DNA from 4 places in the Micromonospora sp. MGP-C2 genome. Region 4 is predicted to be linked to each of the others. Evidence: riboswitches for the same ligand, from Rfam matches in the RefSeq annotation. Region 4 holds a riboswitch; each other region holds the start of a gene.

Region 1 (7,648 bases), 4.4 Mb from region 4:
GCTTGACGTACCCGTAGCCGGCGTCCACCGCCTCCTGGCAGAGCCGGCGCAGCTTGTCGTCGCCGTAGCCGAGCCAGCCGGCCGAGGTGGTGTAGGCGGGGTAGCCGGTGCGGTCGAGCTCGGCGAGGCGGTCGGCCCTGGTGCTCTCCTTGGCCCGCAGGATGGCCAGTGCCTCGTCCCGGGTCAGCGCGTCGGACAGGTAGCGCAGGTCCGCGATGGCGACGAGTTGCTCGGGGGACATGTCGACGAGCAGTCGCCACAGCGGCTTTCCGGCGAGCCGGGCGACCAGGTCCCATGAGGCGTTCAACACGGCGGCGAGGGACAGGTGGACGACGCCCTTCTCCGGCCCGAGCCACCGCAGTTGGCTGTCGGAGGTGAGGAGTCGGTAGACCGCGCCCATGTCCGCGGCCATCGTCGCCACGTCCAGGCCGACCAGAAGCTGCGCCTGGTGCACCGCGGCCGCGGCGACGATGTCGTTGCCTCGACCGATGGTGAAGGTCAGCCCGTGACCCGCGAGCGGCACGCCCACGCTGTCGACACCGTCGGTGTGCAGGATGACGTACGCCGCCGAGTAGTCGCCGTCCTTGTTCATGGCGTCGGACCCGTCGGCGGTCAGTGAGGTGGGAAAACGGACGTCCTCGACGGTGACGGCGGTGATCTGCGGCATGCGCTCCTCGCCCGGCTAGGCAAAAGATCGGATGATCACCCGGAGTATACGGAGGGCGGTTCTGGCGCGTCAACGACCTTGATCCACCCTGAAGGACGGACATCCACCGTCCCGGGGCCGTCGAACCTGGTCAATGTCCGAACCCGATCCACTGTGCCCATTGGCGCGATACATCAAATCTTTGCCGGTGTCGGCGGCCCGTGGGTCGTGTCGTGCCGTCAGTCGCACCGCCTGCGGCTGCTGCTGCCGTCGACGTGCCTCGCCGGCCGGGACGAACCCGCCCCGGTGCGGCTGGTGATCACCGTCACCGGCCCGGCCGCGACACGCCGGGACCGACATGTGGGGTGTGACAACGCCTGCATCCCTATATATGGTGTCGAGCGCAGCTGGTTCGACCGCTCATCCGGCGCGGTCGAGGCAAGAGGGAACCCGGTGGAAATCCGGGACTGTCCCGCAGCGGTGAGTGGGAACGACCGCCGTCATCAGCACTGGGCCACCAAGTGGCCTGGGAAGCGACGGCCAGTAGGAGACCGGCCAGCCCGGTTGTGCCCACGAGTCCGAAGACCTGCCAGCGCGCCGCGTACCCGCACCCGGGTGGGCGGCGGTCCGAGGCCGCGTGGGACGGCTGACGCCACCTGACCCACGCCGTGCCGGCGTGGCGTCCGTCGGTGTCTGTCTCCTCGCGTCCGGGCCACCAGGTCTCGAACTCCGAGGAGCGAGTGGTGACAGTCACCGAGGTAGTCCCCGTCAGCGGCGACGCGACAGTGCGGCGGACGCCGATGCAGGTCCGCAAGCGCAGCGGCGCCACCGAACCCGTGGACGTGAACAAGATCGTCCGGGCGGTCGAGCGGTGGGCCGACGACCTGACCGACGTCGACCCGATGCGCGTCGCCACCCGCACCATCAGCGGCCTGTACGACGGCGCGACGACGGCCGAGCTGGACCGGCTGTCCATCCAGACCGCAGCCGAGATGATCGGCGAGGAGCCGCAGTATTCGCGCCTCGCCGCCCGGCTGCTGGCCGGTTACGTCGACAAGGAGGTGCGTCGGCAGGACATCACCTCGTTCAGCGCGGCGATCCGGGTCGGCCACGCCGAGGGCCTGATCGGAGACGACACCGCCGCGTTCGTCGCCGCACACGCCACGATGCTCGACGCCACCGTCGATCCGGACGGTGACCGGCGATTCGAGTACTTCGGCCTGCGTACGGTGGCCGACCGGTACCTGCTGCGCCACCCCACCAGCAGGCTGGTGCTGGAGACCCCGCAGTACTGGCTGCTGCGGGTGGCCTGTGGTCTGTCCACCACGCCCGACGAGGCGACCGGTTTCTACCGGCTGATGTCCAGCCTGGCCTACCTGCCCAGCTCGCCGACGCTGTTCAACTCCGGCACCCGGCACACCCAGATGTCCTCCTGCTATCTGGTCGACTCCCCGCTCGACGAGTTGGACTCGATCTACCAGCGGTACGCCCAGGTCGCCAACCTGTCCAAGTTCGCCGGGGGCATCGGCATCGCGTACTCCCGGGTCCGGTCCCGGGGCGCGCTGATCCGCGGCACCAACGGGCAGTCCAACGGGATCGTGCCGTGGCTGCGCACGTTGGACGCGAGCGTCGCCGCGGTCAACCAGGGTGGCCGGCGCAAGGGCGCGGCCTGCGTGTACCTGGAGCCGTGGCACCCGGACATCGAGGAGTTCCTGCAACTGCGCGACAACACCGGTGAGGACGCCCGACGCACCCACAACCTGAACCTCGCCAACTGGGTCCCCGACGAGTTCATGCGCCGGGTCGAGGCCGACGAGATGTGGTCGCTGTTCGACCCGCACGAGGTGCCCGAGCTGCCCGACCTGTGGGGTGAGCGGTTCGACGCCGCGTACCGCGAGGCCGAGGCGCAGGGCCGCTACGTGCGGCAGGTCCCGGCGCGGGAGCTGTACGGGAAGATGATGCGGACCCTGGCCCAGACCGGCAACGGGTGGATGACCTTCAAGGACGCCGCCAACCGGTTGTGCAACCAGACCGCCGAGCCGGGCAACGTGGTGCACCTGTCCAACCTCTGCACCGAGATCGTCGAGGTGTCCAGCGACGCCGAGACGGCCGTGTGCAACCTCGGTTCGGTGAACCTCGCCGCCCACCTCACCGACGGTGGCATCGACTGGGAGCGACTGCGTGCCACGGTCCGTACCGCTGTGACGTTCCTGGACCGGGTCATCGACATCAACTACTACCCGACCTCGCAGGCGGCGGCGAGCAACCCCCGCTGGCGGCCGGTCGGGCTCGGGCTGATGGGCCTTCAGGACGTGTTCTTCGCGCTGCGGCTTCCGTTCGACTCGTCGGCCGCGCGGGAGCTGTCCACCAGGATCAGCGAGGAGCTGTACCTGACCGCGCTGGAGACCTCGGCCGACCTGGCGCGTCGCTTCGGCGCGCATCCGACCTTCGCGCAGACCCGGGCCGCGCGGGGTCAGTTGCAGCCCGACCTGTGGGGCGTCGAGGGCACCCAGACCGCGCGCTGGGACGCGCTGCGCGAGCGGGTCGAGGCGTACGGGCTGCGCAACTCACTGCTGGTGGCGGTCGCCCCGACCGCGACCATCGCCTCGATCGCCGGGTGCTACGAGTGCATCGAGCCGCAGGTGTCGAACCTGTTCAAGCGCGAGACCCTGTCGGGGGAGTTCCTGCAGGTCAACACCGCTCTGGTACGCGAGCTGAAGGCCCGCGGTCTGTGGACCGAGCGGATCCGGTCGGCGATCAAGCGGGCGGAGGGGTCGGTGCAGGACATCGCCGAGCTGCCGGCCGGCGTACGGGAGTTGTTCCGCACCGCGTGGGAGCTGCCGCAGCGCGCTTTGATCGACCTGGCCGCGGCCCGTGCCCCGTTCATCGACCAGTCCCAGTCGCTGAACCTGTTCCTGGCCGCACCGACCATCGGCAAGCTGTCCTCGATGTACCTGTACGCCTGGAAGGCCGGGCTGAAGACCACCTACTACCTGCGCTCCCGCCCCGCCACGCGGATCCAGCAGGCCACTGTCAGCGCTGTCGCGCCCGTCGCGCCCGTCTCCGTCGACGCGGAGGCGCTGGCCTGCTCGCTGGAGAACCCCGAGTCGTGCGAGGCCTGCCAGTGACCGCCGCCGACACCACCGCCGCCGACACCCGCACCACCGACACGAGGACCACGCACATGCTGCTCGACCCCGGGATGGACCTCACCCTCCGCCCGATGCGCTACCCGCACTTCTTCGACCGGTTCCGCGACGCCATCCGCAACACCTGGACCGTCGAGGAGGTCGACCTGCACGCCGACCTCGCCGACCTGGACAAGCTGTCGTCGGCCGAGCGGCACCTGGTCAGCCGCCTCGTGGCGTTCTTCGCCACCGGCGACACGATCGTCGCGAACAACCTGGTGCTCAACCTGTACCAGCACGTCAACAGCCCCGAGGGCCGCCTCTACCTGTCCCGGCAGCTGTTCGAGGAGGCCGTGCACGTCCAGTTCTACCTCAACCTGCTCGACACGTACGTGCCCGACGAGACCGAGCGCTTCGGGGCCTTCGCCGCCATCGAGAACATCCCCTCGATCCGTCGCAAGGCCGAGTTCTGCTTCCGCTGGATCAACTCGCTCAACGACCTGCGGGAGCTGCGGTCCCGGGAGGACCGGCGGACGTTCCTGCTCAACCTGATCTGCTTCGCCGCCTGCATCGAGGGGCTGTTCTTCTACGGCGCCTTCGCGTACGTCTACTTCCTGCGCTCCCGTGGCCTGCTGCACGGCCTGGCCTCCGGCACCAACTGGGTGTTCCGGGACGAGTCGATGCACATGGCGTTCGCGTTCGACGTGGTCGACACCGTCCGCGCCGAGGAGCCGGACCTGTTCGACGACGACCTCGCCGACCAGGTTCGGCGGATGCTCACCGAGGCCGTCGAGTGCGAGGTGCAGTTCGCCGAGGACCTGTTGGGCCACGGTGTGCCCGGTCTGACGCTGACCGACATGCGGGAGTATCTCCAGCACGTCGCCGACCGTCGCCTCGCCCAGCTCGGCATCGCCCCGCACTACGGGTCGACCAACCCGTTCGCCTTCATGGAGTTGCAGGACGTGCAGGAGCTGTCCAACTTCTTCGAGCGGCGCGTCTCGGCGTACCAGGTCGGGGTGAGCGGCACCGTCGCCTTCGACGACGACTTCTAGACGACCGATCCGGGGGCCTGGCGTCGCTTGGTGAGCCACCGCATCACGTGCAGGGGGTGCGACGCCGGGTCCGGAATCGGGTGGAAGACCTGTTCGACAACGCCGTCGGCGATGATCAGCGTCAACCGCTCGTAGAGCGTCATGTCACCGGCGGTGCGGGTCGGCAGACGCAGCGCGTCGGCGAGCGTCAGCCTCGGGTCGGGGATCAGCGGGTAGGGCAACCGCAGCCGGTGCGCGAGTTCCCGCTGGTATCCGGTCGACTGCGCGGACAGGCCGTACACCCGGGCGGCGCCGGCCGCGCGCAGTTCCGCGTGGTGGTCGCGGAACCAGGCGGCCTGCTCGGTGCTGCCCCGGGCGCCATGGACCTCCAGCAGCCCGTTGGGCAGGTCGACGCCCGGCCGTCCGGTCAGTGGGTACACGAAGATGACGGTGCGTCCGTCGCCGAGCGCACCGAGATCGACCGGGCGGCCGTCGGTGCCGTAGAAGGACAGGGGTGGCAGGCGGGTGCCGACCAGCGCGGTGGGGTCGGTGCCGACCGCCGCGCTGCCGGGCACGACCTGGGTCGCGGCCGCGTCGAGGCGGGCGTCCAGCGCGTCCCGCTGGGCGGTCAGTTTGCCGATCCGTTCCTGCAGGCCGGTGATGGTGCTGCGGTACGTGGCCACCGCCGCCGCGCACACGTCGGCGTCGTCGGCGCCACCGGCGATCGACTCGACGAACGGGCGGGTCTCCTCGACGGTGAGGCCGAGCGCCATCAACTCGCGGATCTGTGCCACCAGCCGCACCGCGATCGCGTCGTACTCCCGGTAGCCGTTGCCCAACCTCCGGGGCACGACCAGCCCGGCCGACTCGTAGTACCGCAAGGCCCGGACCGTCGTCCCGGTCCGTCGCGCCAGCTCACCCACCCGCATCCCGCGACCCTAAACCCGCACCCTGGGGTACGGGTCAACGTGTCCATCGTCGCGGTGCCAGGACCGCCGTTTCCTGCCAGTCTGGCGGCGAAAAGGCATCGTGAACAGGGAGTGTGTGATGACGGCAATCAGTCGGGTACGTGGTCGGCAGATTCTCGACAGCAGGGGCAATCCGACCGTGGAGGCCGACGTGGTCCTCACGGACGGATCGACCGGGCGGGCGGCCGTGCCCTCCGGGGCGTCGACGGGGGCGAACGAGGCGGTCGAGTTGCGCGACGGGGACCGCACGCGCTTCCACGGCAAGGGCGTCACGACGGCGGTCGGCGCGGTGAACGGTGAGATCGCCGACGCGGTGACCGGGCTCGACGCGGAGGACCAGGCCCTGATCGACGAGACGATGATCGCGCTCGACGGGTCGAAGGACAAGGGTCGACTGGGTGCCAACGCGATCCTCGCCGTGTCCCTGGCGGCGGCGAAGGCGGCCGCGCTGGCGCACCGGCAGCCGCTCTACCGCTACGTCGGTGGCGTCGGGGCTCGCCTGCTGCCGGTGCCGATGATGAACATCATCAACGGCGGCGCACACGCCGACAACCCGCTCGACTTCCAGGAGTTCATGATCGCTCCGGTCGGAGCGCGGACGTTCGCCGAGGCGGTCCGGATGGGCTCGGAGGTCTTCCACACCCTCCGGGCGTCCCTGGCGGCGGCCGGGCACAGCACCAACGTCGGGGACGAGGGCGGCTTCGCGCCGAACTTCACGGATGCCGACGAGGCGCTGCGTTTCGTGCTGCGCGCCATCGAGGATACCGGCTACGAGCCCGGCACCGACATCACGATGTGCCTCGATCCGGCCAGCTCGGAGTTCTTCCGCGACGGCGTCTACGACTACGTCGGCGAGGGGCGGGAGCGCACCGTCGAGGAGCACGTCGACCACCTGCTCGACCTGGTCTCGCGGTACCCGGTCAGCTCCGTCGAGGACCCGATGGCCGAGGACGACATCGCCGGTTGGAAGCGGTTGACGGCGCTGGCGGGGGAGCGGGTGCAGTTGGTCGGCGACGACGTCTTCTGCACCGACGTCGACCGGCTGCGCGACGGGATCGAGGGCGGTTACGCCAACGCGATCCTGGTCAAGGTCAACCAGATCGGCACGCTCACCGAGACCCTGGCGACGGTGGACGCCGCCCACAAGGCGGGGTACCGGGTGGTGATGTCACACCGTTCCGGGGAGACCGAGGACACCACCATCGCCGACCTGGCCGTGGGCGTCGGCTGCGGCCAGATCAAGACCGGCTCGCTGTCGCGCTCGGACCGCACGGCGAAGTACAACCAGCTCATCCGCATCGAGGAGGAGCTCGGCGACCGCGCTGTCTACGCAGGCAGCCGCTGAGGCACGGGACCGTGCGGCTGCCGTGCGCCCGTCAGGTCGTCTGGCTCAGCTCGGCGAGGAGCTTCTCCACCCGGGCGCGGATCTCGTCGCGGATCGGGCGGACGGCGTCGACTCCCTTGCCGGCGGGGTCCTCCAGCTGCCAGTCCTCATAGCGTTTGCCGGGGAAGACCGGGCAGGTGTCGCCGCAGCCCATTGTCACGATGACGTCGGAGGACTCCGCGGTCGCGTACTCCAGACGTCTGGGGGTCTGGTCGGTGATGTCGATGCCGACCTCGCGCATGGCCTGCACGGCGGCGGGGTTGACCGTGTCGGCCGGCGCGGAGCCGGCCGAGCGGACCTCGACGGTGTCGCCGGCGAGGTGACGCAGCCAGCCGGCGGCCATCTGGGACCGGCCGGCGTTGTGGACGCAGACGAACAGGACGCTGGGCCTGGTGCTCATGAGGGGTTGCCTTCCGGGTTACGCGGTTGCCGAGGGTGCGGGAGTGAAGAAGCGGCGGCGCGCCCACAGGGACACGTAGACGAGCCCGACC
Region 2 (7,648 bases), 4.4 Mb from region 4:
CAAGGGCGGCACCATCGACTTCCAGATGGGCCCCAACCCGTCCTCCTGGAGCAGCGGCAGGAACGACGCGCCGCCGTCGTTGACCAAGGGTGACCAGGCGCCGAAGCCGTTGCAGGACACCACCGGCCCCGGCCTCGGCACCGCGACCGCAACCGGCGGTCAGGACGCCTCGAAGCTGTTCGACGACTCGTCCACCACGCAGCTGACCTTCACCTCGGCGACCCCGCAGATCTCCTGGGCGTTCCGTGGCGGAAAGCAGAAGCCGACGTACTACACCGTCACGTCCGGGGCGAGTGCTGGCGATCCGGCGGACTGGCGACTGCAGGGCTCCAACGACGGCATCACCTGGACCACAGTGGACTCCCGCAGGGACCAGGTGTTCCGGTGGCGCAGTCAGACCCGCCCGTACACGATCGACAAGCCGGGTCGGTTCGCGCAGTTCCGTCTCGCGGTCACGAAGACCGTCGGCGCCGCGCAGACCAGTCTCGCCGAGATCGAGTTGCTCGCCGGTGGCGACGTGGCCATCGGAGGCGGCGACATCGCGGTGACCGCCGCGTCCGGCGTGCACGCAACGTCCGGCGTACCGGTCTCGGTGCCGCTGGCGTCCGTCACCGGTGGCACCGCGACCGGCTACCGGGCCACGATCGACTGGGGTGACGGCACACCGGTCACCGAGGGCACCGTGACGCTGAGCTCGCGGGCCGTCTACAACATCGGTGGGTCGCACACCTACGCCACGCCGGGCTACCACCAGGCGAACGTCACGGTGACCGACGGCGAGAGCCAGAGCTCCGCGACGGTCGGCGTCGAGGTGGCGTACGCCCCGACCTCCGGCCTCACCGCCGCGTTCGACACCGTCTGTGTCGGTGACGAAGGCGTACTCGCGGCGGACTGCGACGCCAAGTCGTGGGCGTACTCGCGGGCCGCCCTGGCGGCGGGCGGTGCGACGCAGGGCCAGCGGCAGCAGGTCCCGGGGACCGCGTTGCAGTTCACGCTGCCGGTGATCCCGGCCGGGCAGCCGGACAACGCCACCGGCAACGGTGCCACGGTCCTGCTCGACCTGCCGGAGGACGCGAAGAGCATCTCCTTCATCGGCGCCGGAACGCAGGGCAACCAGAGCACCACCGGCACGGCGAACTTCAGTGACGGCAGCACGGCCAGCATCCCGATCCAGATGAGCGACTGGACGCTGGGCGGCAACGCCAACGGCACCCCGTCCTACGGCAACATCGTCGTTGCCCGGACGGCGTACCGACTGCACGGCACGAGCCGGGACGGCGCCCAGCCGTTCCTGTTCGCGACCGCGCCGTACCAGATCCCGGCGGGCAAGACGCTGGTGTCGGTGACCCTGCCGACGCAGACCGGTGACCCCCGCTCGGCGGGCCGGATCCACGTGTTCGCCGTCGCCAACGACGGCACGCCGGCCCCCGCGCTGGCCACTGTCGCTCCAAAGGACCAGACGGCGAACGCCGGGCAGGCCCTCGCGGCGAACCTCGGTTCGGTGACCGGCGGCGTTCCCGGCACGACCGGCTACCGTGCCCGCGTCCAGTGGGGTGACGGCACGGCTCCGGACGACGTCACCATCGGTGCGTCCGGTGCGATGAGCGGGCAGCACACCTACACGCGGGAGGGCACCTACACGGTGCGCGTCACCGCGTGGGACACGCTGTCGAGCAGCACCGAGGCCTTCACCGTGACCGTCGCGCGAGGCGGCTCCCAGCCGACGATCGCGCTGTCGGCTGCCGGCGCCGTCACCACCGGCGGCACTGTCACCGTCGACGGCAGCGGGTTCGCCGCCGGCGAACAGGTGACCGTCAGCGTCGGCACCGACCCGGCCCGGGCCACGAAGGTCGCGGCCTCCGCGACGGGCACGGTCCGCGTCTCGGTCCCGACCTCCGGCGACGCACAACCCGGCCGGTACGCGGTCACCGCGACGGGCGCGTCGACGCGTACGCCGGCCACGGCCATTGTCCAGGTGACCGGGCAGGCCCAGGCGCCGACCTACCAGCCGCGGGTGGCACTGCTGACCACCTCGGGTCCGCGTGGCACGTCGATCACCATCGACGGTTCCGGGTTCGTTCCGAACGAGGCGGTCACGATCACCGTCGGGAACGGCCTCGCGGTCAGCACGGTTCGCGCGAACGGTGACGGTGTCATCTCCGGCGCGACGGTCAGCGTTCCGGGTGCGGCGAAGGCGGGCGCGACCAGCGTCACGCTGAGCGGTGAGAAGTCGGCGACGAAGGTGTCCCGGCCGTTCACCGTCACCGGCTAGCACTGAGCCGGGGACAGCGCAGCAGGGTGGGGCGGGCCGTGATCACGGCCCGCCCCACGCGCTTGTCGCGCAACCACTGTTAGCGTCGTCTGCCATGGCCGATCACGCGCTGCTCGCCTCGGGGCGCGACGCCGACGTCTACGTGCTCGACGAGTCGCGGGTGCTGCGCCGCTACCGGCAGGGCGGGGACAGCGCGCCCGAGGCGGCGTTGATGGCGTACGTCGCGGCCGCCGGCTACCCGGTGCCCATGGTGTACGAGGCCCGAGGGCCCGACCTGGTGCTCGAACGACTCGACGGCGAGACTCTCCTGGTGTCGATGCTCACCGGGCGCACCGGCATCGGCGCCGCCGCCGACCTGCTCGTGGGCCTGCACGACCGCCTCCACACCCTGCCGGCCCGCTTCAGCGTCGACCCGGCGGACCGCGTCCTGCACCTCGACCTGCACCCACAGAACGTCATGGTGACCTCGCGCGGGCCAGTGGTCATCGATTGGCGCAATGCGACCGAGGGGCCGGCCGACCTGGACGTGGCCATGACCGCTCTCATCCTCGCCGAGGTGGCGGTCAGTCAGGACCCGCAGGTCGCCGATCTTGCCCGGGACGGCCTCGACGCCTTTCAGCGACGCGCGCAGCCGCCCCGGGCCAGCCAACTACGGCGTGCGGTGGGTCAGCGCCGGGTCGATCCGGCGCTGACCGCCGTCGAGAAGTCCGCCCTGGGCCGTGCCGCCGCACTGGTCCAAACTCGGGAGGGTTGAAGCAGACCGTCCACCCGCGCTCAGCTCACTGCGGGCCCTGGATTCATGACCACACCATCGCGGAGTCGACCCACCTCGGCTCCGCGCCCAGTCGGAGTTGCCAGCGCGTGCCCTGGCTGGTGAGCCGGACGATCGCCAACGGCTCCACGTCCAGCTGTCGGTACGTCGCCGTCGGCAGCCCGAGGGCGTGCACGACCGCGACACGGATCACCAGCGGGTGGGTGACCGCGATGACCCGCCCGCCGGCTCGGTGCTGCTCGTCCAGCCAACTGCCGACCCGATCCCGCACGGCCGCGACAGACTCACCGCCGTGCGGAGCGGACTCCGGTGTGGACAGCCAGTCGTGCAGCGCCTGCGGCTGCGATTCAGCGATCTCCTCGAGCGACCGTCCGGACCAGTCGCCGTAGTCGCAGTCGGCCAACGCCGTCTCGATTGTCGGCAGCAGACTGAAGGCGGCGGCGGTCTGTCGAGCGGCCACCGCGGGGCTGGACAGGCAGGTCGCGTTGACGCCGATAGGCCCGCGCCGGTCCGGATCCGCCTGGGCCTGGGCGAGTGCGGCACGCAGGCCACCCTCGTCCAGGCCGTCGTCAGCGCCGCCGAAGCGGGCCCGGCGCAGGGCGGCGGTGTGACCGTGGGCGACCAGCCGGAGGCTGGTGGCGGTCACGTGCTCGGCAGTGCGGTGCCGACCCGGCGACGCCGCTCGTGGTGCATCAGGGCCGCGAACAGCAGGCCGATCCCGGTCCAGAGCACCACCTGGGTGCCGAGGGAGGCCAGTCGGAAGCTCCACAGCAGCGTCGCGGGGAAGTCGGTGGGGACCTCCTGGAACGACGGAAGCACCACGTAGGACGCGACGGTGACCAGCAGGAAACCGCCGACGGCTGCGGCGACGCGTTGCCACAGTGGCGCCTGCGCGCCGACTGACCGGTAGCCCAGCGAGCCCGCCCACACGGCCACCAGACCGAGCACCACCATCAGCAGGTAGGTGGCGGTGCGTTGGTTGATGGTGGCCGGGTCGCCGACCGCCGGTGGGTTCGCCGGGTACTTGAGGAACGGCACGATCACCGCGCCGAGCAGCGCCGCACCGGCCAGCAGCAGGCCGGAGCGCCCGTCGTCGTCGGTCCGCCGCCGACGGGCCAGCAGGACGTACGCCGTGGCCAGCAGACCGCCCATCGCGGCGCCGAACAGTGCGGTGGCCAGGAAGAGCCCGCCGCGCTGGCCGCTCCGGGTGACCAGGGCCTCGTCGTGCTGGTGCCCGCCAGCGGCGGGTTCGGCGTGCGAGGCCGCCTCCTCGATAGCGATGGCGGCCTCGACGTGCGGTTCGCCGGCGACGTAGGCGAACGTTCCGGCGAGCAGGCCAGCGATCAGGCCGGCGAGCAGGCCGCGGACGAGGACGGCGAGGAACGGGGGAGCGGTGGTGGCGTTCAGTGGCACGGAACACCGAGCAGGTGCCGGCCGTCGTGCATGAGCTCGTGCAGGTACGTCCCGCTGCGCGACACCGCACCCTGGTCGAACGCGACGAGGTAGGCCAGCAGGGTGAGCGCGACAACGGTCGCCAGGACCGTCCACAGAAGACGCGTGGTGCCAGCGGGATTCACCAACGGCTGGCTGGACGTGGAGCTGGACATATGATCACGAACCTCCCCGGGGATGACGCGTCCCCATCGCAAGGCTGCGGACGACCGAGCGTCCTGGCTCGCGGGCCCCATTTCTAGGTGGGGGAACCGCTCACAGTGGCGCGACCGCGCCGGAATCACACCGGCTTCCCTCGCGTCGCCGCAGATAGTGGGTCGACGGTATCGGTGCCGCCGCAGGCGGTCAACCCGGCCCCGCAGTGGGTGAAGCACCTGTGCCCGAGGATTCAGCGCCGCCCGATTCGTCAGATCAAAACCCGATCGCTGGCGGCGGGCATCGTCCGCCGCCGCCGAACCCGACGCGACGGCGAAGCTCTCCGAGCGGTGGCCGGGTGGACGGCGTGGCCTGGACGACTGTGGAACCGCGGCCCGCTGTCGAGCACGCGCTCGACAGCGATCGGCCCGGGCCGGCTGATTTTCGGCTCGGACCGGCCGGTGTGTCTGCTCGCCGCCTCGTGCACCGGCTGAGTCGGAACGAGGCGAGCGCGGCGGGCGTCGAAGGCATAGCATGTTATCGATAACAATCGGAGTGTGGCTCGTTGGCTCGCGGGGCGGCCATCGACAACAGATCATGCCGTTCTGGTCGGACGTAGGGCTCCGAAGGCTCGCGTAACGACGGCAAAACATGGTCGCAAGACCTTGGCAACACACGTACGTGCATGGCATGGTAACGCCTGATCAAGGGAAACATCCGACCTATCTCCATGGGTGGTGCGGGCTTCGAGTCCGTCTCTCCCTGCCGAGGAGGCTCGGCCGGTCACCGGTGCTCCGCTCGCCGACGGCTCTCCCGTCGCGTGCGGCGCCACGCTTGGGGAGGTCAGGGCCGACGATGAGCACCGTCGAGGCAACCACCGGCACGCAGCACGGCACGCCCAGCGACTGGTTCCGGGAACGGATCTCCCACGCCGTCTCCGAGCTGACCGCCGCCACCGCGCTCGTCGTGCTGTTCATCGTGTTGAGTTTCGCCAGTCCCTACTTCCTGACCGCCGACAACCTCTTCAACATCGGGGCGCAGACCGCGGTGATCGCCATCATCGCCACGGCGCAGACGATGGTCATCATCACGAAGGGCATCGACCTCTCCGTGGGATCGGTCGCCGCGCTCGCCGGCGTGGCGGGGGCGCTGGTCGTACGCGACCTCGGCTTTCCACTCTGGGCGGCGACGGCGGTCGCGATCGGCGTCGGCGCACTGGCCGGGCTGCTCAACGGGCTGCTGGTGACCGTGGCTCGGATCCCACCGTTCATCGCGACGCTGGGAACGATGTCCGTCGGACGAGGGCTCGTCTTCATCATCACCGGGGCGGTCGGCGTCTACGGCCTGCCCCGATCCTTTCAACTGCTCGGCAACGGGGAGATCGTCGGCATCCCGTTCGCCGTGGTGATCACCGTTCTGGTCGCCGTCGGTGTCGCTTTCCTGCTCTCCCAGACCCGCTTCGGTCAGTACACGTACGCGATGGGCTCCAATCTGGAGGCCGCACGCCGGTCGGGCATCCGGGTCGGTCGGCACCTGACCGGCGTGTACGTGCTGGCGGGTGTGCTGGTCGGTCTGGGCGGCATGATCGCGGCCTCCCGGGTCAACTCCGGTCAGCCGAACTACGGGATCTCGCTGGAGCTCGACGTCATCGCCGCCGCGGTCATCGGCGGGGCCAGCCTCTTCGGAGGTCAGGGTCGGATCGTCGGGACCATCATCGGCGCGTTCCTCATCGCCCTGGTCCGCAACGGCGCCGTCCTGCTCGACATCAGCATCCACTACCAGCAGGTGATCGTCGGCCTGATCATCTGGGCCGCCGTCTACTTCGACCAGTACCGCCGCCGGCGGCTGGAATCACGGGGTTGACATGCCATTTCGAGAGTCCGAACGAGGAAGGACACACACCATGGCACACACCACCACCAGCCGGCGGGCACGAGGGCCACTCCTGCGCGCGCAGGCGATTCTGGCCGTGGCCGCGGCGACCGCTCTGCTCAGCGCCTGCGGCGGGGTCGAGGTCCGGGACGGAGGCGACGGCGCGACCAAGGACGCGAGCGGGCCGTTGAAGCTCGCCGTCGTCCCGAAGGCGGTAGGGGCCGACTACTGGAACACGGTGAAGGCGGGTGCCGAGTGCGCCGCGCAGCGCGCGGGTGACGTCACCGTCCAGTGGGACGGGGTGACCACCGAAACCGATGTCGAGGGTCAGGTCAACCTGATCCAGAACTACGTCACCAAGAAGGTCGACGGCATCGTCTACGCGGCCACCGACTCCAGTGCGCTGGCGCCCGCCACCGACAAGGCGCTCGCCGCGAACATCCCGGTCGCGATGATCGACTCCGGCACCAGCCCGCAGCCGTCGAACGTGCCGCTGTTCGCCACCGACAACCGTGCGTCGGCCACCGAGGCGGCGAAGCTGCTCGCCACCGAACTCGGCCCCGGCAACCACGAGGTGGCGCTGGTCGAGTTCCAGCCCGGTTCGCAGACCAACACCGAGCGGGTCGACGGCTTCAAGGCCGGTCTCGCCCAGTATCCGAACCTGAAGCTGGTCGGTCAGCAGCCCAGCCGCAGTGACGTCAACGAGGCACGACGCGTCACCGAGAACATCCTCACCGCCAACCCCAACCTCGCCGGCGTCTTCGCTGCCAACGAGCCGAGTGTGCTCGGCGCCGCGCAGGCCATCCAGGCGGCCGGCAAGTCCGGCAAGGTGGTCATCATCGGGTGGGACGCCGCCCCGGACGAGATCGCCGGGGTACGCAGCGGCCAGATCTCCGCGCTGGTCGTGCAGAACCCGTTCAAGATGGGCTACTTCGGCGTCGACAAGATGGTCAAGCACCTGCGGGACAAGGCGCCGCTGGCGTCGGCCGACACCGGCGTCACGTTCGTCACCAAGGAGAACATCGACTCCGCGGAGATCAAGGCGGTGCTCGAGCCCAGCTGCGCCAACCCCCCGGTGCAGTGATGGGTACGACCCCGACGGCCACCGCCGACAGCGACCGGCAGCCCACCGCCGACGAGCCGCC
Region 3 (7,648 bases), 3.6 Mb from region 4:
CCGCAAGCACGCGGTGCCGCTGTACGAGGCGGCGCGCACCGGCTACCCGGAACGGATGCGCACCTGGAGCCGGGCCCACCCGGAACGCCACGCCCGCTGAGCTTCACGGCGCAGCTCGCTGAGAGGCGGCCGCGCGGGCTTCCACCCGTCGGAAATCGGGCGATGTGACCGTTCGTAACGTCACGGCAAGCACGAGAATGCAGAGAGCCGCTCCGCCCCAGAAGACCGCCCGTACGCTGACCAACTCCGCGGTGAGGCCGGCGACCAGCGCCCCGAGCGGCATCGCTCCCCAACTGGCCAGGCGGCTCACCCCGCTGTAGCGCCCCATCATCTCCTCGGGCACGACGAGCGCGCGCAGCGAGCTGTAGGTGACGTTCCACGCGCCGGAGCCGGCGCCACCCAGGAAGGTCGTCGCCGCGATCAGCCGGGCGGACGAGGAGATCGCCGGGGCCGCCAGCAGCGCGGCGAAGCAGGCCATCGACGCGGCCAGGACGACCCGCCGGCCCAGCCGGCGGGTGAGAGCGGGAGCGGCGGAGGCTCCCACGACGCCGCCCACTCCCAGCGTGCCGATCAGCAGGCCATACTCCGAGCTGGTCAGGCCCAAGGGTCCGGGTGCGACCGCATGGACAACGATGACAGCCATCCAAGCCGCCCAGCATCCACTCGCCGCGCCGGCCACCAGCAGCAGGGTTCGCAGGACCCGTTCCCGCCACACGTATCGGACGCCCTCCCAGATGTCGTTGTTGAGGCCGGACGCGCTCGTCGCCGATCCGGGGTGACGGTTGCTGCGGTACCGGCCGGTCATGACCGCCAGGGCGAGCAGCGCGCCTGCGTAGCCCACCCCGCCGGCGCCCAGCGCGACGGCCAGTCCGGCGGCGGCCAGCAGACCGCCCAGAGGTGGCCCGACGAACTCGTTGGCCACGGTCTCGGTCGCGGTCAACGTCGCGAACGCGGACTCCATCCGAGTGCGGGGCACGACCATCGGCACCACCGACATCCGGGTGGTGTCGGCGAACACCTCGGCGGTGCCGAGGAGCAGCGCCCCCGCGTACAGGCCGGCCAGCGGGAGCCCGGTCGCGAGGATGGCACCGGTGAGCAGGGCGAGGACCAGGGCTCTCGCGGCGACCATGATCATGATTAGGCGTCGCCGGTCCATCCGGTCGGCGAGCGCGCCAGCGGGCAGTGAGAACAACAACCAGGGCAGGGTGTTGGCCAGGGTGGCGCCGGCAACCAGCGCAGGGGAGTCCGTCATCGAGACGGCCACCAGCGGCAGGGCCAGCTTGACAACGCCGTCAGCGAGGTTGGTGATCGCGGCACCGGCCCACAGGGCCTTGAAGTTCCGCGCGCTCATGGTCGTCGGGTCGTATGGCTGGCTGTCGCTGTGCATGGCCAGGGAGCTTGCAGCGATCCGCGCTGCCGCCCTAGAGTTTCGACTGGAGGCGAAACGTGGCGGTGTTCCTGGTCGACGCCGAAGTGATGGCGCACGCGCGTTTCGGCACCTCACAGCTCACCGAGACGTTGGGGGCGCTGAACATCCTCCGCCGGGCCCAGCCGCTTCCGTGGCACCGGGCCTGGCGGGACCAGCATGTCGATGCCTTCCGTGGCTATCTCGACGGCGACCCGGTGACCGCGGCCATTCTGGCGCACGCGATCTCGTCCTCCTGGATGGCTGACTTCCTGACGGTGCCGCCCGCCCGCCCGGACATGACGCTGGACGACGAGCTCGTGGAGCTGGAGTCGTTGCCGGACGACCGAATTCGTGAGGACCTGGCCCACGTGCGCTCCCCGCTGGCCCCGGAACTACGCGGTTCGGGGTTGGCGAGCCGGACGGCCGCGCTGTTGCGCTGGGTCTGGCGCCACACGATCGAGCCGGACTGGCCGCGCCGGCAGTCGGTGCTGCGTGCCGATGTGGTGTCCCGGATCTCCCGCCTGGCCAGGGACGGGTGGTCCGGGGTCGTCAACGACATGCGGCCGGGCATGCGGTGGCTCGGCGACGGCCGGTTGCAGGTCGAGGAGCGGCCCTACCCACCGTCCGACGTACGGGGCGGGACGTTGACGTTCTTCGCGGCCCACTGCCGGGGAGGCTGGATCTCCTGGAGGTTGCCCGGCCGCTTCGGAATCGTCTACCCGGTGACGGGGATCTTCACCGGGGTGGCCTCCACCACACCGGATCCGCTGCGCCGTCTGCTGGGGAACGCGCGGAGCAGCGTTCTGGTGCAGGCCGCCGAACCGGTCAGCACCACGGCAGTGGTCGCCGCGACCGGACTGCCGCTCGGCACGGTCGGTGGCCACCTGCGCGTGCTGACGGAGGCCGGTCTGCTCCAGAAGCGCCGGTCGGGCCGGGAAGTCCTCTACTGGTGGACGGACACCGCCCGGGCGCTCGTGGCCGGAGCCTCGTCGTCGTGACGAGGGCTCGGCGTGTCGGCGCAGAGGGCCCGCACTCCCGCGTGCCGGGCGAGGTGCTGCCGCCGGGGTCAGGCGTCCTCGACGGCTGAGCGGGCCTGCTCGAGCGTCATCGGCTCGGCGTGGCTGGACACGTACCAGTGGTAGGTGTCGCCGAGCAGTCGCCGGACCAGGCCCAGGTCGAGGCCGTCCTCGGGTCTGCGCAGGTGCGCCGGCGGTGGGTAGAAGCAGTCGCCCAGCAGCATGACGCCCGAGTCGGGCACCAGCACGACTGTCGAGTCCGGTGCGTGCCCGCCGCCGACGTGGCGTAGCCCGACCCCGACCGGCAGCTCGTCCACGTCGGCGAAGGTCCGGGTCGGCGGCAGGATGGCGAAATCCTCCCAGGAGGCCACCGCGCGTGCCCGGGCCCGGAAGCTCGGGCCGAGGCGGGGGTTGTGGCGTATCTGCTCGTCCAGGTAGTCGTGACTCCACGGTCGGGCGGCTTCGGCGCGCAGCAGCGGCACGGCCGTCTCGTGCCCGACGATCTCCACTCCCGGCCAGGCGCAGGCGCCCCAGACGTGGTCCCAGTGGTGGTGGGTGTAGACGAGCCAACGCGGGCGGGGTAGCCCGGCGGCGGTCAGCGCGGCCTGGATCTCGCGGGCGTGGGCGGGGCTCTGCCCGGCGTCGATCATCACACTGCCGCGCTCGTCGGCCACGACGGCGACGCCGGCCTGGACCGCCTCCGGGTCCGGATCGCCCGGGCAGAACCAGACACGGCCGGCGAGGTGGTGGAATCGCATGGCGACGATGGTGATCGACTCCCGGGATTGATCGCGGACGCTGCTCCGGTGGTCGCCGATCTTAGGTGACAGTGCCGCGTACCACCGCCCCCTCGGACGATCGGCGCAGGCCAGGGTAGGTGCTACCCCCCTTTGCTCTGCTTACCTATCTGCACCAGGCACGAAGCGTCACTGGTGCACATAGGTAAGCAGAGCAAAGGTCGTCAAGCATTGACCCCGGGCATTGCGACGTGCGGGGTTCAAGGTCGCAGCAATCGGTGAAACCCGATGAATGGCACCTGCTTGGCGGCGCTGGGGTCGGCGTTGACCGGCGGCGCGGCGGTGTGGCAGCATTCGCGGCCTGACGGCAGTGAAGGAAGTCGGTGCGATTCCGACGCGGTCCCGCCACTGTCACCGGGGAGCGATCCCCCCTCGTGAGTCACGGCCGTGTGTCTGCGGTTGGAAGGCCGGGGGAGAGCGTCGATCCGGAAGCCAGGATACTTCGGCCGTCGGGACGTACCCCAGGGCGTGGACACCCGAGGAGGACCCGATGACGCACGGCGTCTCATTCATCGACGATCATCGTCATGACCCGCATCGCGGGCGCCACACCGCACCCACGACCGGCCGGACCAGCATGCTCCGGGCCGGCCTCGTCGGCGTGCTCCAGGTCGCCCGCGTCGGCCACCGGGCCCGCTGAGCTGAGCGCCCGGCGCTGACCGGCCCCGACGCCCGCGTCGGCGAGCTGGCCGGCCGTCGTGCCGGCTGACGCCGCACCCACCCGCTTCGTCCAGGTCGCCTCCATGGCGGCCAGGGCGTCACTCTCCGGAGCCTGCCGTGCGCATCCTGCTGCTCTCCACCGCCGACACTGATCTGCTGGCCGCCCGCGCCAGCGGCGCCGACTACCGGCTGGCCAACCCCGCCCGGGTCGCCGCCGACGAGGTACCCGCCCTGCTCGACGGGGTCGACCTCGTCGTCGTACGCCTGCTCGGCGGCCGACAGGCCTGGCCGGACGGCCTCGCCGCGGTGCTCGCCACCGGCGTGCCGACGGTCGTGCTGGGCGGCGAGACGCTGCCCGACGCGGAGCTGATGGCCATCTCCACAGTGCCGTCCGGGGTCGTCACCCAGGCTCTGGCGTATCTGGTCGAGGGTGGGCCGGACAACCTCGGGCAGCTGGCCCGGTTCCTCTGCGACACGGTGCTGCTCACCGGCGAGGGGTTCGCCCCGCCCGCACCGACCCCGGCGTACGGGGAGCACGGCGAACACCCCACCGACCCGGACCGGCCCACAGTGGGGATCGTCTTCTACCGGGCGCACGCGCTCGCCGGCAACACCGGCTTCGTTGATGTGCTCGCGGACGCGGTCCACAAAGCCGGCGGCAACCCGCTGCCGATCTTCTGCGGTTCGCTGCGGGGCCTGACCACGGGCGCGGGCCCGCTGGGGCTCTTCGCCGTCTGCGACGCGCTGCTGGTCACCGTGCTCGCGGCCGGCGGCGCGGTCGCCGCCGACGCGTCCGGGGGCGGCGACGAGGACGCCTGGGACGTGGGCGCCCTGGCCGCCCTGGACGTGCCGATCATCCAGGCGCTCTGCCTGACCAGCACCCGTGAGCAGTGGGCCGGCAGCGACGCCGGACTGTCCCCGTTGGACGCGGCGATGCAGGTGGCCATCCCCGAGTTCGACGGCCGGATCGTCAGCGTGCCGTTCTCGTTCAAGCGGATCGACGCCGACGGGCTCTCGGTCTATGCCGCCGACGCCGAGCGGGCCGCCCGGGTCGCCGGGATCGCGGTGCGCCACGCCCGGCTGCGGTACGTGCCCAACGCCGACAAGCGGGTCGCCGTCGTCCTCAGCTCGTACCCCACCAAGCACTCCCGGGTCGGCAACGCCGTCGGGCTGGACACCCCGGTCTCGGCGGTCCGCCTGTTCGCCGAACTCGCCGAAGCGGGTTACGACCTGGGTGACGCGCCGCCGCCCGAGGACGGCGACGCGCTCATCCACGCGCTGATCGCCGCCGGCGGTCACGACGTGGAATGGCTCACCCCGGAGCAGTTGGCCGCCGCCGAGGCCCGGATACCGGGGCAGACGTACCGGCGCTGGTTCGACCAGGTCCCGGCCGAGCTGCGCGAACGGATGCGGGAACACTGGGGTGAGCCTCCCGGCCAGCTCTACACCGAGAGCGGCGACATCGTGCTCGCCGGGCTGCGCTTCGGCAACGTGGTGCTGCTCATCCAGCCGCCGCGCGGCTTCGGGGAGAACCCGATCGCCATCTACCACGACCCGGACCTGCCGCCGAGTCACCACTATCTGGCCGCGTACCGCTGGCTGGCCGCGCCGGTCGCCGACGGCGGCTTCGGCGCGGACGCCGTGGTGCACCTGGGCAAACACGGCACCCTCGAATGGCTGCCCGGCAAGGGCCTCGGTCTGGCCGCCGACTGCGCGCCTGACGCGGTCCTCGCCGACCTGCCGCTGGTCTACCCGTTCATCGTCAACGACCCCGGTGAGGGCACCCAGGCCAAGCGCCGGGCGCACGCCGTGGTGATCGACCACCTGGTGCCGCCGATGGCCCGCGCCGAGACCTACGGCGACCTGGCCAAACTGGAGCAACTGCTCGACGAGTACGCCACAGTGCAGGCCCTCGACCCGGCCAAGGTGCCCACCGTGCGGGCCCAGATCTGGGACCTCGTACGCGCCGCCGAGCTGCACCACGACCTGCACGCCGAGGCGATGCCCGACGCGGACGACTTCGACGAGTTCGTGCTGCACCTGGACGGGTACCTCTGCGAGGTCAAGGACGTGCAGATCCGCGACGGTCTGCACATCCTCGCCGACGCACCCACCGGTGAGCCCCGGGTCAACCTGGTCCTCGCGGTCCTGCGCGCCCCCCAGATCTGGGGTGGCGCCCGCGCCCTGCCCGGCCTGCGGCAGGCGCTGGCCGTCGCGTACGGGCTTGACGAGCAGGCGCTGCTCGCGGCGCCCGGGCAGCGGATCGCCCTCCCGGTGGCGCTGACCGACGTGGTGGACGGGCCGGCCGGCACCGCCGCCGACGCCGTGGACCTGATCGAGGCCCTCGCCCGGCGGTTGGTCGTCGGGATGGAGACGCTCGGCTGGGACGCCGAGGCCGTCGACGCGGTGGTCGCGGAGGTGACCGGCCAGCCGATCCCGGACGTCGCCGCCGTGCTGCACTTCGCGGCCACCGAGTTGGTGCCCCGGCTGGACCGGACCACCGACGAGCTGACCAACACCCTCGGCGCGCTCGACGGCCGGTTCGTGCCGCCCGGCCCGTCCGGCTCACCCACCCGCGGTCTGGTCAACGTGCTGCCCACCGGCCGCAACTTCTACTCCGTCGACCCCAAGGCCATCCCCAGCCGCAACGCCTGGGACGTCGGGGTGGCCCTCGCGGACTCGCTGCTCGCCCGGCACTTCGCTGACACCGGGACGTACCCCCGCTCGGTGGGTTTGACCGTGTGGGGCACCAGCGCGATGCGCACCCAGGGCGACGACATCGCCGAGGTGCTCGCGCTGCTGGGTTGCCGGCCGGTGTGGGACGAGCGGTCCCGGCGGGTCACCGGTATCGAGGTGGTGCCGACCGCCGAGTTGGGCCGGCCGCGCGTCGACGTGACAGTGCGCATCTCCGGGTTCTTCCGCGACGCGTTTCCGCACGTGGTGGCACTCCTCGACGATGCCGTGCGGCGGGTCGCCGCCCTGGACGAGCCGGAGGAGGAGAACTACCTGCGGGCGCACGTCGCCGCCGACCTCGCCGAGCATGGTGACGAGCGGCGCGCGACCGCCCGGATCTTCGGCTCGAAGCCCGGGGCGTACGGCGCGGGCCTGCTGCCCCTGATCGACGCGCGGACCTGGCGCAGCGACGCGGACCTGGCCGAGGTGTACGCCGTGTGGGGCGGCTACGCCTACGGCCGGGGCCTGGACGGGCGGGAGGCGCGCGCCGACATGGAACGCTCCTTCGCCCGGATCGCGGTGGCGGTGAAGAACCAGGACACCCGCGAGCACGACATCGTCGACTCGGACGACTACTTCCAGTACCACGGCGGGATGGTGGCGATGGTCCGTCACCTCACCGGCACGTCACCGCAGGCGTACGTGGGTGACTCGGCGATGCCGCACGACGTGCGCACCCGCACGCTGGGCGAGGAGACCCGGCGGGTGTTCCGGGCCCGGGTGGTCAACCCGAAGTGGATCGCCGCGATGCGCCGGCACGGCTACAAGGGCGCGTTCGAGCTGGCCGCCACAGTGGACTACCTGTTCGGCTACGACGCCACCGCCGGCGTGGTCGACGACTGGATGTACGAGCATTTGGCCGCCGCGTACCTGTTCGACGACACCACCCGCGAGTTCCTGGAGCAGTCCAACCCGTGGGCTTTGCGGGGCATCACCGAACGCCTGTTGGAGGCCGCCGACCGGGGGCTGTGGGCCAAACCCGAGCCGGCCACCCTGGACCGGCTGCGCGACACGTACCTGGCCAGCGAGGGCGA
Region 4 (7,648 bases):
CTGGTGACGACGCGGCCGGCGCCACCTTCGCCACCGCGTCGATGGTCACCTTCTCGGTGATGAGCGCCAACATCTTCCAGTACGGCGTCGGCGTCGCCGAGGACCGCGACCAGCCCTGGAACCCGTACACCCGGACCCTGCCGGCCGGGCCCGCGCCCAGGTTCGCGGGCCGGGTGCTGGCCGGCCTGGCGCTCACGTACCTCTCGCTGATCCCGGTCGTGGTGATCGGCGCGACGCTGACCGCGGCCCAGATCACCCCCGCGGCCCTACTGCTGACCATCGGCACCGTGGCCGTCATCTCGGTGCCGTTCACTCTGATGGGCCTCGCGATCGGCTACTCGCTGCCCAGCAAGGCGGCGATCGTCGTGGCGCAGGTCGTCTTCCTGCCACTCGCGTTCGGCGGCGGCCTGCTCTCCGCGCCGGGTGACGCACCCGGGTTCATCGAGACGATCGCGCCGTACCTGCCCACCCGGGGCGCGGCCGAGCTGATGTGGTCGGCGGTCGGCGACTACCGCGTCGAGCCGCTGGCAATGATCATGCTCGGCGTCTGGGTGGTGCTGCTCGCGGCGCTCGCCGGTTGGGCGTACCGACGGGACGAGGGTCGCCGGTTCAGCTGACGATTCGTCCGTTTCCGCCCCGGGCCGCGGCGGGACGGTGCCAGGATTCCGGCAGGGGGTCGCCGTGACCGCCCGGGCCGAGAGGGGTCTTGACGTGAGCACCGTCCCGCCGGGTACGCCCTGCTGGGCCGACCTGGCCACCCCGGACCTGACCGAGGCGCGACGCTTCTACCCGGAGCTGTTCGGCTGGACCGGCCGGGTGACACCGGAGCCCGAGGCGGGCGGCTACACGGTCTTCCTGCTCGACGGCAGGCCGGTGGCCGGGGCCGGGCCACCGGCGATCCCGGACCAGGTGCCGATCTGGTCGACGTACCTGGCCACCGACGACGCGGAACTGGTCGCCGGCCGGGTCGAGCGGGCCGGCGGGCAGGTCGTCGTGCCGCCGTTCGAGGTCTTCGACCGGGGCTGGATGGCGGTCTTCGCCGACCCGGCCGGCGCCACGTTCAGCGTCTGGCAGCCCTTGGCCATGGCCGGGGCCGAAGTGTTCAACGTGCCGGGCGCGATGAGCTGGAACGAACTGGTCACCCCCGACCCCGAGGGCGCGAAGGTCTTCTACGAGCTGGTGTTCGGCTGGCAGCCGGACGACCAGGCGGTGGGCCCCATGACGTACACCGGCTGGCGGCTCGGGACGCAGATCGTCGCCGGGATGATGCCGCCGCTGGCCGACGACTTCCCGGCCGACCTGCCCGCGTACTGGACGGTGTACTTCGCGGTGACCGACGCGGACGCCGCTGCGGCCCGCGCCGCCGAGTTGGGCGGAACGATCCTGGTGCCGCCCCGGGACATCCCGGCGGGCCGGTTCGCAGCCCTACGCGACCCCCAGGGCGCCCTCTTCTCCGTCATCGACCTCGGCCCCTGACCCGGACGATCTGGCGCGGGGGCGGACCGGGACCACCAGTGGGCCGTGGGTGCCGGGGACGACCCGGACGCTGGCCCGGTAGTGGGTCGCCAGCAGGTGCTCGGTCAGCACCTCGGACGGGGTTCCGGCGGCCACCACCTGACCGCTGGCGAGCATCACCATCCGGTCGGCGTACTCGCCGGCCAGGGAGAGGTCGTGCATCGTGGCGAGGACGGTCAGGCCGTGTTCGCGGCGCAACTGGTCGACCAGTTCCAGCACCTCCTGCTGGTGCCCGATGTCGAGTGCGCTGGTCGGCTCGTCGAGCAGCAGCAGCGTCGCGCCCTGGGCGAGCGCCCGGGCGAGGAACACCCGCTGCCGTTCGCCTCCGGAGAGGGTGGCCAGCTCACGGCGGTGGAAGCCGGTGAGGTCCAACCGGCCGAGCACCTCGTGCACGGCGTCGAGGTCGGCGGTCGACTCCCGGCCCAGCGTGGGGATGTACGGGGTGCGGCCGAGCAGCACGTAGTCCAGCACCGACATGCCGGGCGGCACCACCGGCGACTGTGCCACGGTGGCCACCACCCGGGCGCGGTCCCGGCGGCGCAGCGCGGTGCTCGCCGTACCGAACAGGGTGATCGCCCCCGGCGCGGGCAGCAGGCCGCCGACGGCGCGCAACAGGGTGGACTTGCCGGCGCCGTTCGGGCCGATCACCGTGACCCACTCGCCGACGGCGACGGTGAGGTCGACGCCGGTCAGGATCGGTGTCCCGCCGAGGTCGACGTGCAGCCCACGCACCTCGACGGCCGGCACACCGTCGTCGCCACCCCCGGACGGAAGACCGCCGGACGGAAGACCGCCAGGCGGGCGACCGCCGGGCGGGCCGGCGGTGGGTTCGCGGCTCACGTGAGCACCCGTCGGGCTGTCCGCAGCACGATCACGAAGAACGGGCCACCCAGCAGAGCGGTCACCACTCCGATCGGCACCTCGGACGGAGCGGCGACGGTGCGGGCCACCACGTCGGTCAGTGCCAGGAACGCACCGCCGAACAGCAGCGACAGCGGCAGGATCGCCCGGTAGCTCGACCCGGCGAGCAGCCGGACGGTGTGCGGCACGATGATGCCGACGAAGCCGATCAGGCCGGTCGCCGAGACCGCCGCAGCCGTGCCCAGGGAGGCTGCGGCGATCAACAGGTAGCGGGTGCGCTGCGGGTGCAGGCCCAGACTCCTCGCCTCGTCGTCACCGACCGCGAGGACGTCCAGCTCGCGGCGGTGCAGCAGCACCACCACAGTGGTCAGAGCGGCGTACGGCAGCACCAGCAGCACGTCGTGCCAGCCCGCGGTGGCCAGCCGGCCGAGCAGCCAGGAGTAGACCGGTTGGATGCTGTCGGAGTGGCGCTGCAGCAGGTACGTCTGCCCGGCGGAGAGGAACGCGGAGACCGCCACTCCGGCCAGGATCAGCATCGCCGGTGAACCGCCGCGCCCGCCGGCCGCGCCGAGCACGTAGGTCATCGTGACGGCGAGCAGTGACCCGGCGAAGGCTGCCAACGGGATGGTCATCGGCAGCCCGGAGATCGCGCCCTGCCGGCCGGCGCCGCCGAGGGCGATCGCCGCGGTGACCGCGAGGCCGGCGCCAGCGGCCACGCCCAGGAGGTACGGGTCGGCGAGGGGGTTGCGGAACACGCCCTGGTAGCAGCCGCCGGCGAGGGCGAGCAACCCGCCGACCAGCAGGCCCAGCACCACCCGGGGCAACCGCAGCTCGGTGACGATCGCGATCTCCCGCTCGGAGAGACCGCTGTCGAGGTGCACCCCCGGGATCAGGTTGAGCAGCTCGGCCGCGACGCTGCCCGCGGGCAGGCTGACCGGGCCGAGCGACACCCCGGCGACGAGCGCGACGAGCACCGCGAACACCCCGGCGACCAGCCACCGCTTGCGCAGCCCGGCGGGCCGGGCCCTTGACGGCAGCCGGGCGGCGGAGGGCGCGGACGACGACGGCCCGGACGCCGACCCGGCGGGCCGGCTGCCGAATCGCAGCCCGGCCCGCCGGGACGGAGGCGGAGTTGTGGTCACCGACGGACGACGGTCACGCGGGCACCTTGGCGACCGCGTCGATGATGACCCGGAGCAGGTCCACGACCCGCGGCCCCCAGCGGGAGGCGACGTCGTCGTCCAGTGCGATCACCTGGTTGTTCTTCACCGCGGTGAGCCCGGACCAGCCGCTGCGCGCCTTGACCGAGTCGGCGTTCTGCTGGCAGCACTTGGAGTCGGCCAGGAAGACGAAGTCCGGGTTGGCCTTGACGATGAACTCCTGGGACAGCTGCGGGTAGCCGGCGCTCTTGCCGTCCGCGTCGGCGGGGTCGGCGATGTTGGTCAGACCGATCTGGCTGTAGAGCGTGCCGATGAAGGTCTTGCTGGTCGCGCTGTACAGCTCGGGGCCCAGCTCGTGGTAGTAGGTGAGCTTCTCTGCGCGCTGCGGCACGTCCTTGACCAGCTTGGCGATGTCGTCCCTCATCCGGCTGGCGACGTCGGTGGCCTGGTCGGCGTGCCCGGTCAGCGTGCCCAGCTCGGTGATCTGCCGGTACGTGTCGTCGAGGGTGGTGGCCGCCGGGGTCTGGTACACCGGGATCTTCAGCTTGCCGAGCTGCTCGACGATCTTGTTGCGGTCGTCGGAGAGCACCACCAGGTCGGGGTTCTTACCGGCGATCGCCTCGGCGTTCGGCTGGAAGGCGGAGATGTCGCTCTTGGGCACGTCGGCCGGATAGTTGGACTGGTCGTCGACGGCGGTCACCTGCGGGCCGGCACCGATCGCGAAGAGCATCTCGGTGGCGGTCGGCGACAGCGCGACGATCTTCTCGGGGCGCTTGTCGAGGGTGAGCGCGCCGACCGTGACCGGGTACGCGGCGGCCGCAGTGCCGGTGGTCGGCTTGTCGTCGGCCTTCTCGGCGCAGGCGCCGAGGGCCAGCGCGGCGACCGCGAGGGTCGCGGCGAAGAGCCGAGGGGTACGTCTGAACATGGGGCCTCCTGTCGGTCGAGGAGTGTGGTGCTTCGCCGACAGGACTTTCGTACGCCCGCCCACGAGGCGCCCTTCCTCGAGAGCGCGTTTCGCGACCGATCCGCAGGCGACCTGGCTCGTCCCCACCGTCGGGTGGGGCATCACAGTTGCGGGACAGCGCCGGGTTTCGCACCGGCTTCGCTGCGGACTGGTCGGTAAGACGGTAGCGCACCGCCGGGACGTGCCGGATCGATCACGCGCCGATCGCCGCGAGTCGATCCCCCGGAACCGTCACACGGTGACCGTCGGAGGGCGTATGTCCGAGTTGGTGGTGTTCGGAGACGGGTGGTGGGGCCCCGCGGGGCGGAGCGGGGCCCCACCCGATCAGGAGGACGTGATGGTGACGTTGTCCACAGCCGCCTCTACCAGGCTGGCGCCGGAGGCGTCCGCCGCCTCAACGAGGATGCGGACCGACTGCCCGGCGTACGGGGTGAGGTTGAGGTTGGCCACAGCCCAGCTCCCGTTGCGGTTGGTCGCCGCGCCGGCCTGGGTGAGCAGCGCGGTGGTGCCGCCGTTGTGCACCACGCTCACCCGCAGGTAGTCCGCCGACGAGGCGTTCGAGCCGTGCGCCAGATACCAGGCCAGCGAGAGATTCAGCGTGCCGGACGACGGCAGGGTCACCGCCGGGGACCTGGCACTGGTCACGCCGCCGTCGACGTCGTAGTCACCGGCCGCCGATCCGGCGAGCCGGCCGGTGACCAGGTCGTTGGATCCGGCGTACGGGGTGAGCTGCTTGGCACCGGAGGACGTGGTCGCCTGGGCGGCGCCCCGCTCGAACGCGCCGAGGGTGGCGGTGTCGGTGCCGGACGGGTTGATGGTCCAGCCGGTGGCCGTTTCGAACGTGTCCGACCAGACCGTGGTGCCGCCACCGCCGCTGCCGCAGTACTGCGCCTGCTTGCCGATGGCCCGGTACGGGCAGTCGGCGTACTCGCTGAGCAGCAGCACCGCCTCCCGGTTGCGCGAGGTCTGCGCTCCGATGACCTCGTCGGGCGGGTAGAAGCCGCCGCCGCCGGAGGAGCCCGGGTACATCTCGAAGGTGTACGCCCAGATGTTGTGGGTGGCCCACATCCAGTCGAGGCTGTCCCCGTCGGTGATGTAGAGGTCGCTGGACTGTTCCGGGGTGTAGTTGTTGGTGGCCGCCATCTGCTGGCCGATGGTGGCGAAGGTGTTGTACTGGTCCGCGTTCATGCCCGTCGCGGTGTTCGCCGTCGTGTAGCCGTAGGGCCAGAGCACCAGCTGCGAGTACGTGTGGAAGTCGATGTTGGCCTTGATCTGCTGCACGCCACCGACCACCCGACCGTTGACGAAGTTGCGCAGCGCCTGCGTCTCGGGTGCGGAGAACGCCGACGGCCCCCGGTAGGTCTCCGAGGAGGTGGTGCCGGACGAGCCGCCGCAGCAACCCCAGTTGTAGGACCAGTTGCGGTTCAGGTCGGTGCCGACGTTGGACGAACCACTGTTGGGCTGCCGGTTCTTGCGCCAGGACCGGTACGACCCGGTGGCGATGTCGTACTCGCTGCCGTCCGGGTTGACCGTCGGCACGATCCAGATCTCCCGGCCGTTGACGATGTTGGTGATCCGGGAGTCGGAGCCGTAGCTGTCGGTGAAGAGGTTGAGCAGGTAGATCGCCATCTCGACGGTCAGGTGCTCACGGGCGTGCTGTTGGGAGTTGAACAGGATCTCGGGTTCGTTCTCGTCGGTGCCGACGTTGTCGGAGATCTTCACCGCCATCAGGTCGCGGCCCTCGTACGACGAACCGATGCTGATCTTGCGGGCGATCGCCGGATGGTCGGCGACGACCTGGTTCACGACGGCGGTCAGTTCCGCGTAGTCGTGGTAGTTGGAGTCGGCGGGCGGGAAGGCCATCGTGCCGATCTCGCCGGCGCCGCGCTCGGCGTTGGGCGGCGGGGCCAGCGGTTCCAGCCGGAAGCCGAGCTTGCCGATCTCGGCGGCCTCACCCGCCGTCGCCGAGATGTGCAGGACTCCGTGTTCGGAGTAGTCGATGGCGGCTCCGGTGCGGGCCACCGCGTTGCGGTCGGCGAGGGTCCGGGGGCCGAGCACCCGGTAGCTGGCGGCGGCCGGCTCGGTGGACCGGTCCGGTGCGGGTCGGGCGGCGACCGGACCGGCGGCGACGGTGACGATGCCCAGACCGGTGACGACGGCGAGCACCAGGACGCGGCGGAGAGGGATGGGCGTGCGGAGGGCCATCAACTACCTCCTTGATGGGCGGGAGATCCCGCTCGGTGAAGCACACTTCACCACCTGTCACATGGTCATATCAATATCCTTCGCTGCCTTGTCCATCCCGAGCCGATCATCCCGGCGGCAATGATTTTCCACTCAGGAACATCTGGCGAAACTTCCCTCCAAGCGGGAAACTGACCAGCGACGATGCCCCTCTCGACACCGCGGAGCACCCATGGCCAGATCCCGCCTGCACGCGGCCGCCCTCGCCGGCGTCACCGCGCTCACCCTGCTCGCCACCAGCGCGCCAGCGACGGCGGCCCGCCCGCCCGCCGCCACCCACGACGAGCAGATCACCTTCCAGGACTGGTCCGGGCCCGCCGACTGGCACCGGGGCAGCCGGTCCGGCACCCGCGTGGTGCCCGGCGCCCGAGCGGGCCTCACCCTGGCCCGTCCGGCCGGCACCACCGAGTACGCCGACCCGCACACCGGCACCACCCGCACCTGGGAGTACGGCACCTGGACCTCACCGGTGACCCGCGTCGGGTTCGACGCCAGCGAGCTGATCGCCTCCTGGAACGCGGAAACCCCCGCCGGCACCTGGATCCAGGTGGAGATGCAGGGCAGCTACACCAGCGGCGACCAGACCCCGTGGTACGTCATGGGTCGCTGGGCGTCCGGCGACACCGACATCAAGCGGACCAGCGTCAACCGGCAGGGTGACCCCTGGTCGACGATCTGGACCGACACCTTCAGCATCGACGACGCCACCGCCGGGGTGCTGCTGCGGTCGTACCAGCTGCGGCTGACCCTCTACCGGGCACCCGGTCAGACCGCCGCACCTGTGGTGCGGATGCTCGGCGCGATGAGTTCCACAGTGCCGGACCGGTTCACCGTGACCCCGAGCGCCGGGCACATCGCCTGGGGCGTCGAGCTGCCGGTGCCGCGCTACTCGCAGAACGTGCAC

What was found. A riboswitch is a leader RNA that binds a small molecule or an ion and turns the genes downstream of it on or off. The one in region 4 is predicted to bind cobalamin.
Region 1: linked by a shared signal. The riboswitch ahead of AC3CF1_RS00615 (ribonucleoside-diphosphate reductase subunit alpha) and the one ahead of AC3CF1_RS21205 (ABC transporter substrate-binding protein) in region 4 are both predicted to bind cobalamin.
Region 2: linked by a shared signal. The riboswitch ahead of AC3CF1_RS00585 (CbtB domain-containing protein) and the one ahead of AC3CF1_RS21205 (ABC transporter substrate-binding protein) in region 4 are both predicted to bind cobalamin.
Region 3: linked by a shared signal. The riboswitch ahead of cobN (cobaltochelatase subunit CobN) and the one ahead of AC3CF1_RS21205 (ABC transporter substrate-binding protein) in region 4 are both predicted to bind cobalamin.

The regions. Positions count from the first base shown of each region.
Region 1 covers NZ_JBYMEN010000002.1:252,263-259,910, forward strand. The annotation lists gene AC3CF1_RS00610 (enolase C-terminal domain-like protein) at 1-667, opposite strand, end outside; cobalamin riboswitch at 1,038-1,254, shown strand; gene AC3CF1_RS00615 (ribonucleoside-diphosphate reductase subunit alpha) at 1,447-3,774, shown strand; gene AC3CF1_RS00620 (ribonucleotide-diphosphate reductase subunit beta) at 3,831-4,826, shown strand; gene AC3CF1_RS00625 (MerR family transcriptional regulator) at 4,823-5,734, opposite strand; gene eno (phosphopyruvate hydratase) at 5,853-7,118, shown strand; gene AC3CF1_RS00635 (arsenate reductase ArsC) at 7,150-7,557, opposite strand; gene arsB (ACR3 family arsenite efflux transporter) at 7,576-7,648, opposite strand, start outside.
Region 2 covers NZ_JBYMEN010000002.1:242,374-250,021, forward strand. The annotation lists gene AC3CF1_RS00565 (GH92 family glycosyl hydrolase) at 1-2,272, shown strand, start outside; gene AC3CF1_RS00570 (phosphotransferase) at 2,367-3,026, shown strand; gene AC3CF1_RS00575 (histidine phosphatase family protein) at 3,070-3,690, opposite strand; gene AC3CF1_RS00580 (CbtA family protein) at 3,687-4,457, opposite strand; gene AC3CF1_RS00585 (CbtB domain-containing protein) at 4,448-4,651, opposite strand; cobalamin riboswitch at 4,687-4,833, opposite strand; gene AC3CF1_RS00590 (ABC transporter permease) at 5,487-6,494, shown strand; gene AC3CF1_RS00595 (ABC transporter substrate-binding protein) at 6,535-7,587, shown strand; gene AC3CF1_RS00600 (ATP-binding cassette domain-containing protein) at 7,587-7,648, shown strand, end outside.
Region 3 covers NZ_JBYMEN010000002.1:990,186-997,833, reverse strand. The annotation lists gene AC3CF1_RS04285 (hypothetical protein) at 1-100, shown strand, start outside; gene AC3CF1_RS04280 (MFS transporter) at 104-1,387, opposite strand; gene AC3CF1_RS04275 (ArsR/SmtB family transcription factor) at 1,447-2,406, shown strand; gene AC3CF1_RS04270 (MBL fold metallo-hydrolase) at 2,475-3,182, opposite strand; cobalamin riboswitch at 3,510-3,686, shown strand; gene AC3CF1_RS04265 (hypothetical protein) at 3,727-3,966, opposite strand; gene cobN (cobaltochelatase subunit CobN) at 3,999-7,648, shown strand, end outside.
Region 4 covers NZ_JBYMEN010000002.1:4,613,693-4,621,340, reverse strand. The annotation lists gene AC3CF1_RS21225 (ABC transporter permease) at 1-617, shown strand, start outside; gene AC3CF1_RS21220 (VOC family protein) at 712-1,476, shown strand; gene AC3CF1_RS21215 (ABC transporter ATP-binding protein) at 1,426-2,262, opposite strand; gene AC3CF1_RS21210 (FecCD family ABC transporter permease) at 2,352-3,413, opposite strand; gene AC3CF1_RS21205 (ABC transporter substrate-binding protein) at 3,532-4,461, opposite strand; cobalamin riboswitch at 4,546-4,668, opposite strand; gene AC3CF1_RS21200 (M14 family metallopeptidase) at 4,825-6,705, opposite strand; gene AC3CF1_RS21195 (C39 family peptidase) at 6,917-7,648, shown strand, end outside.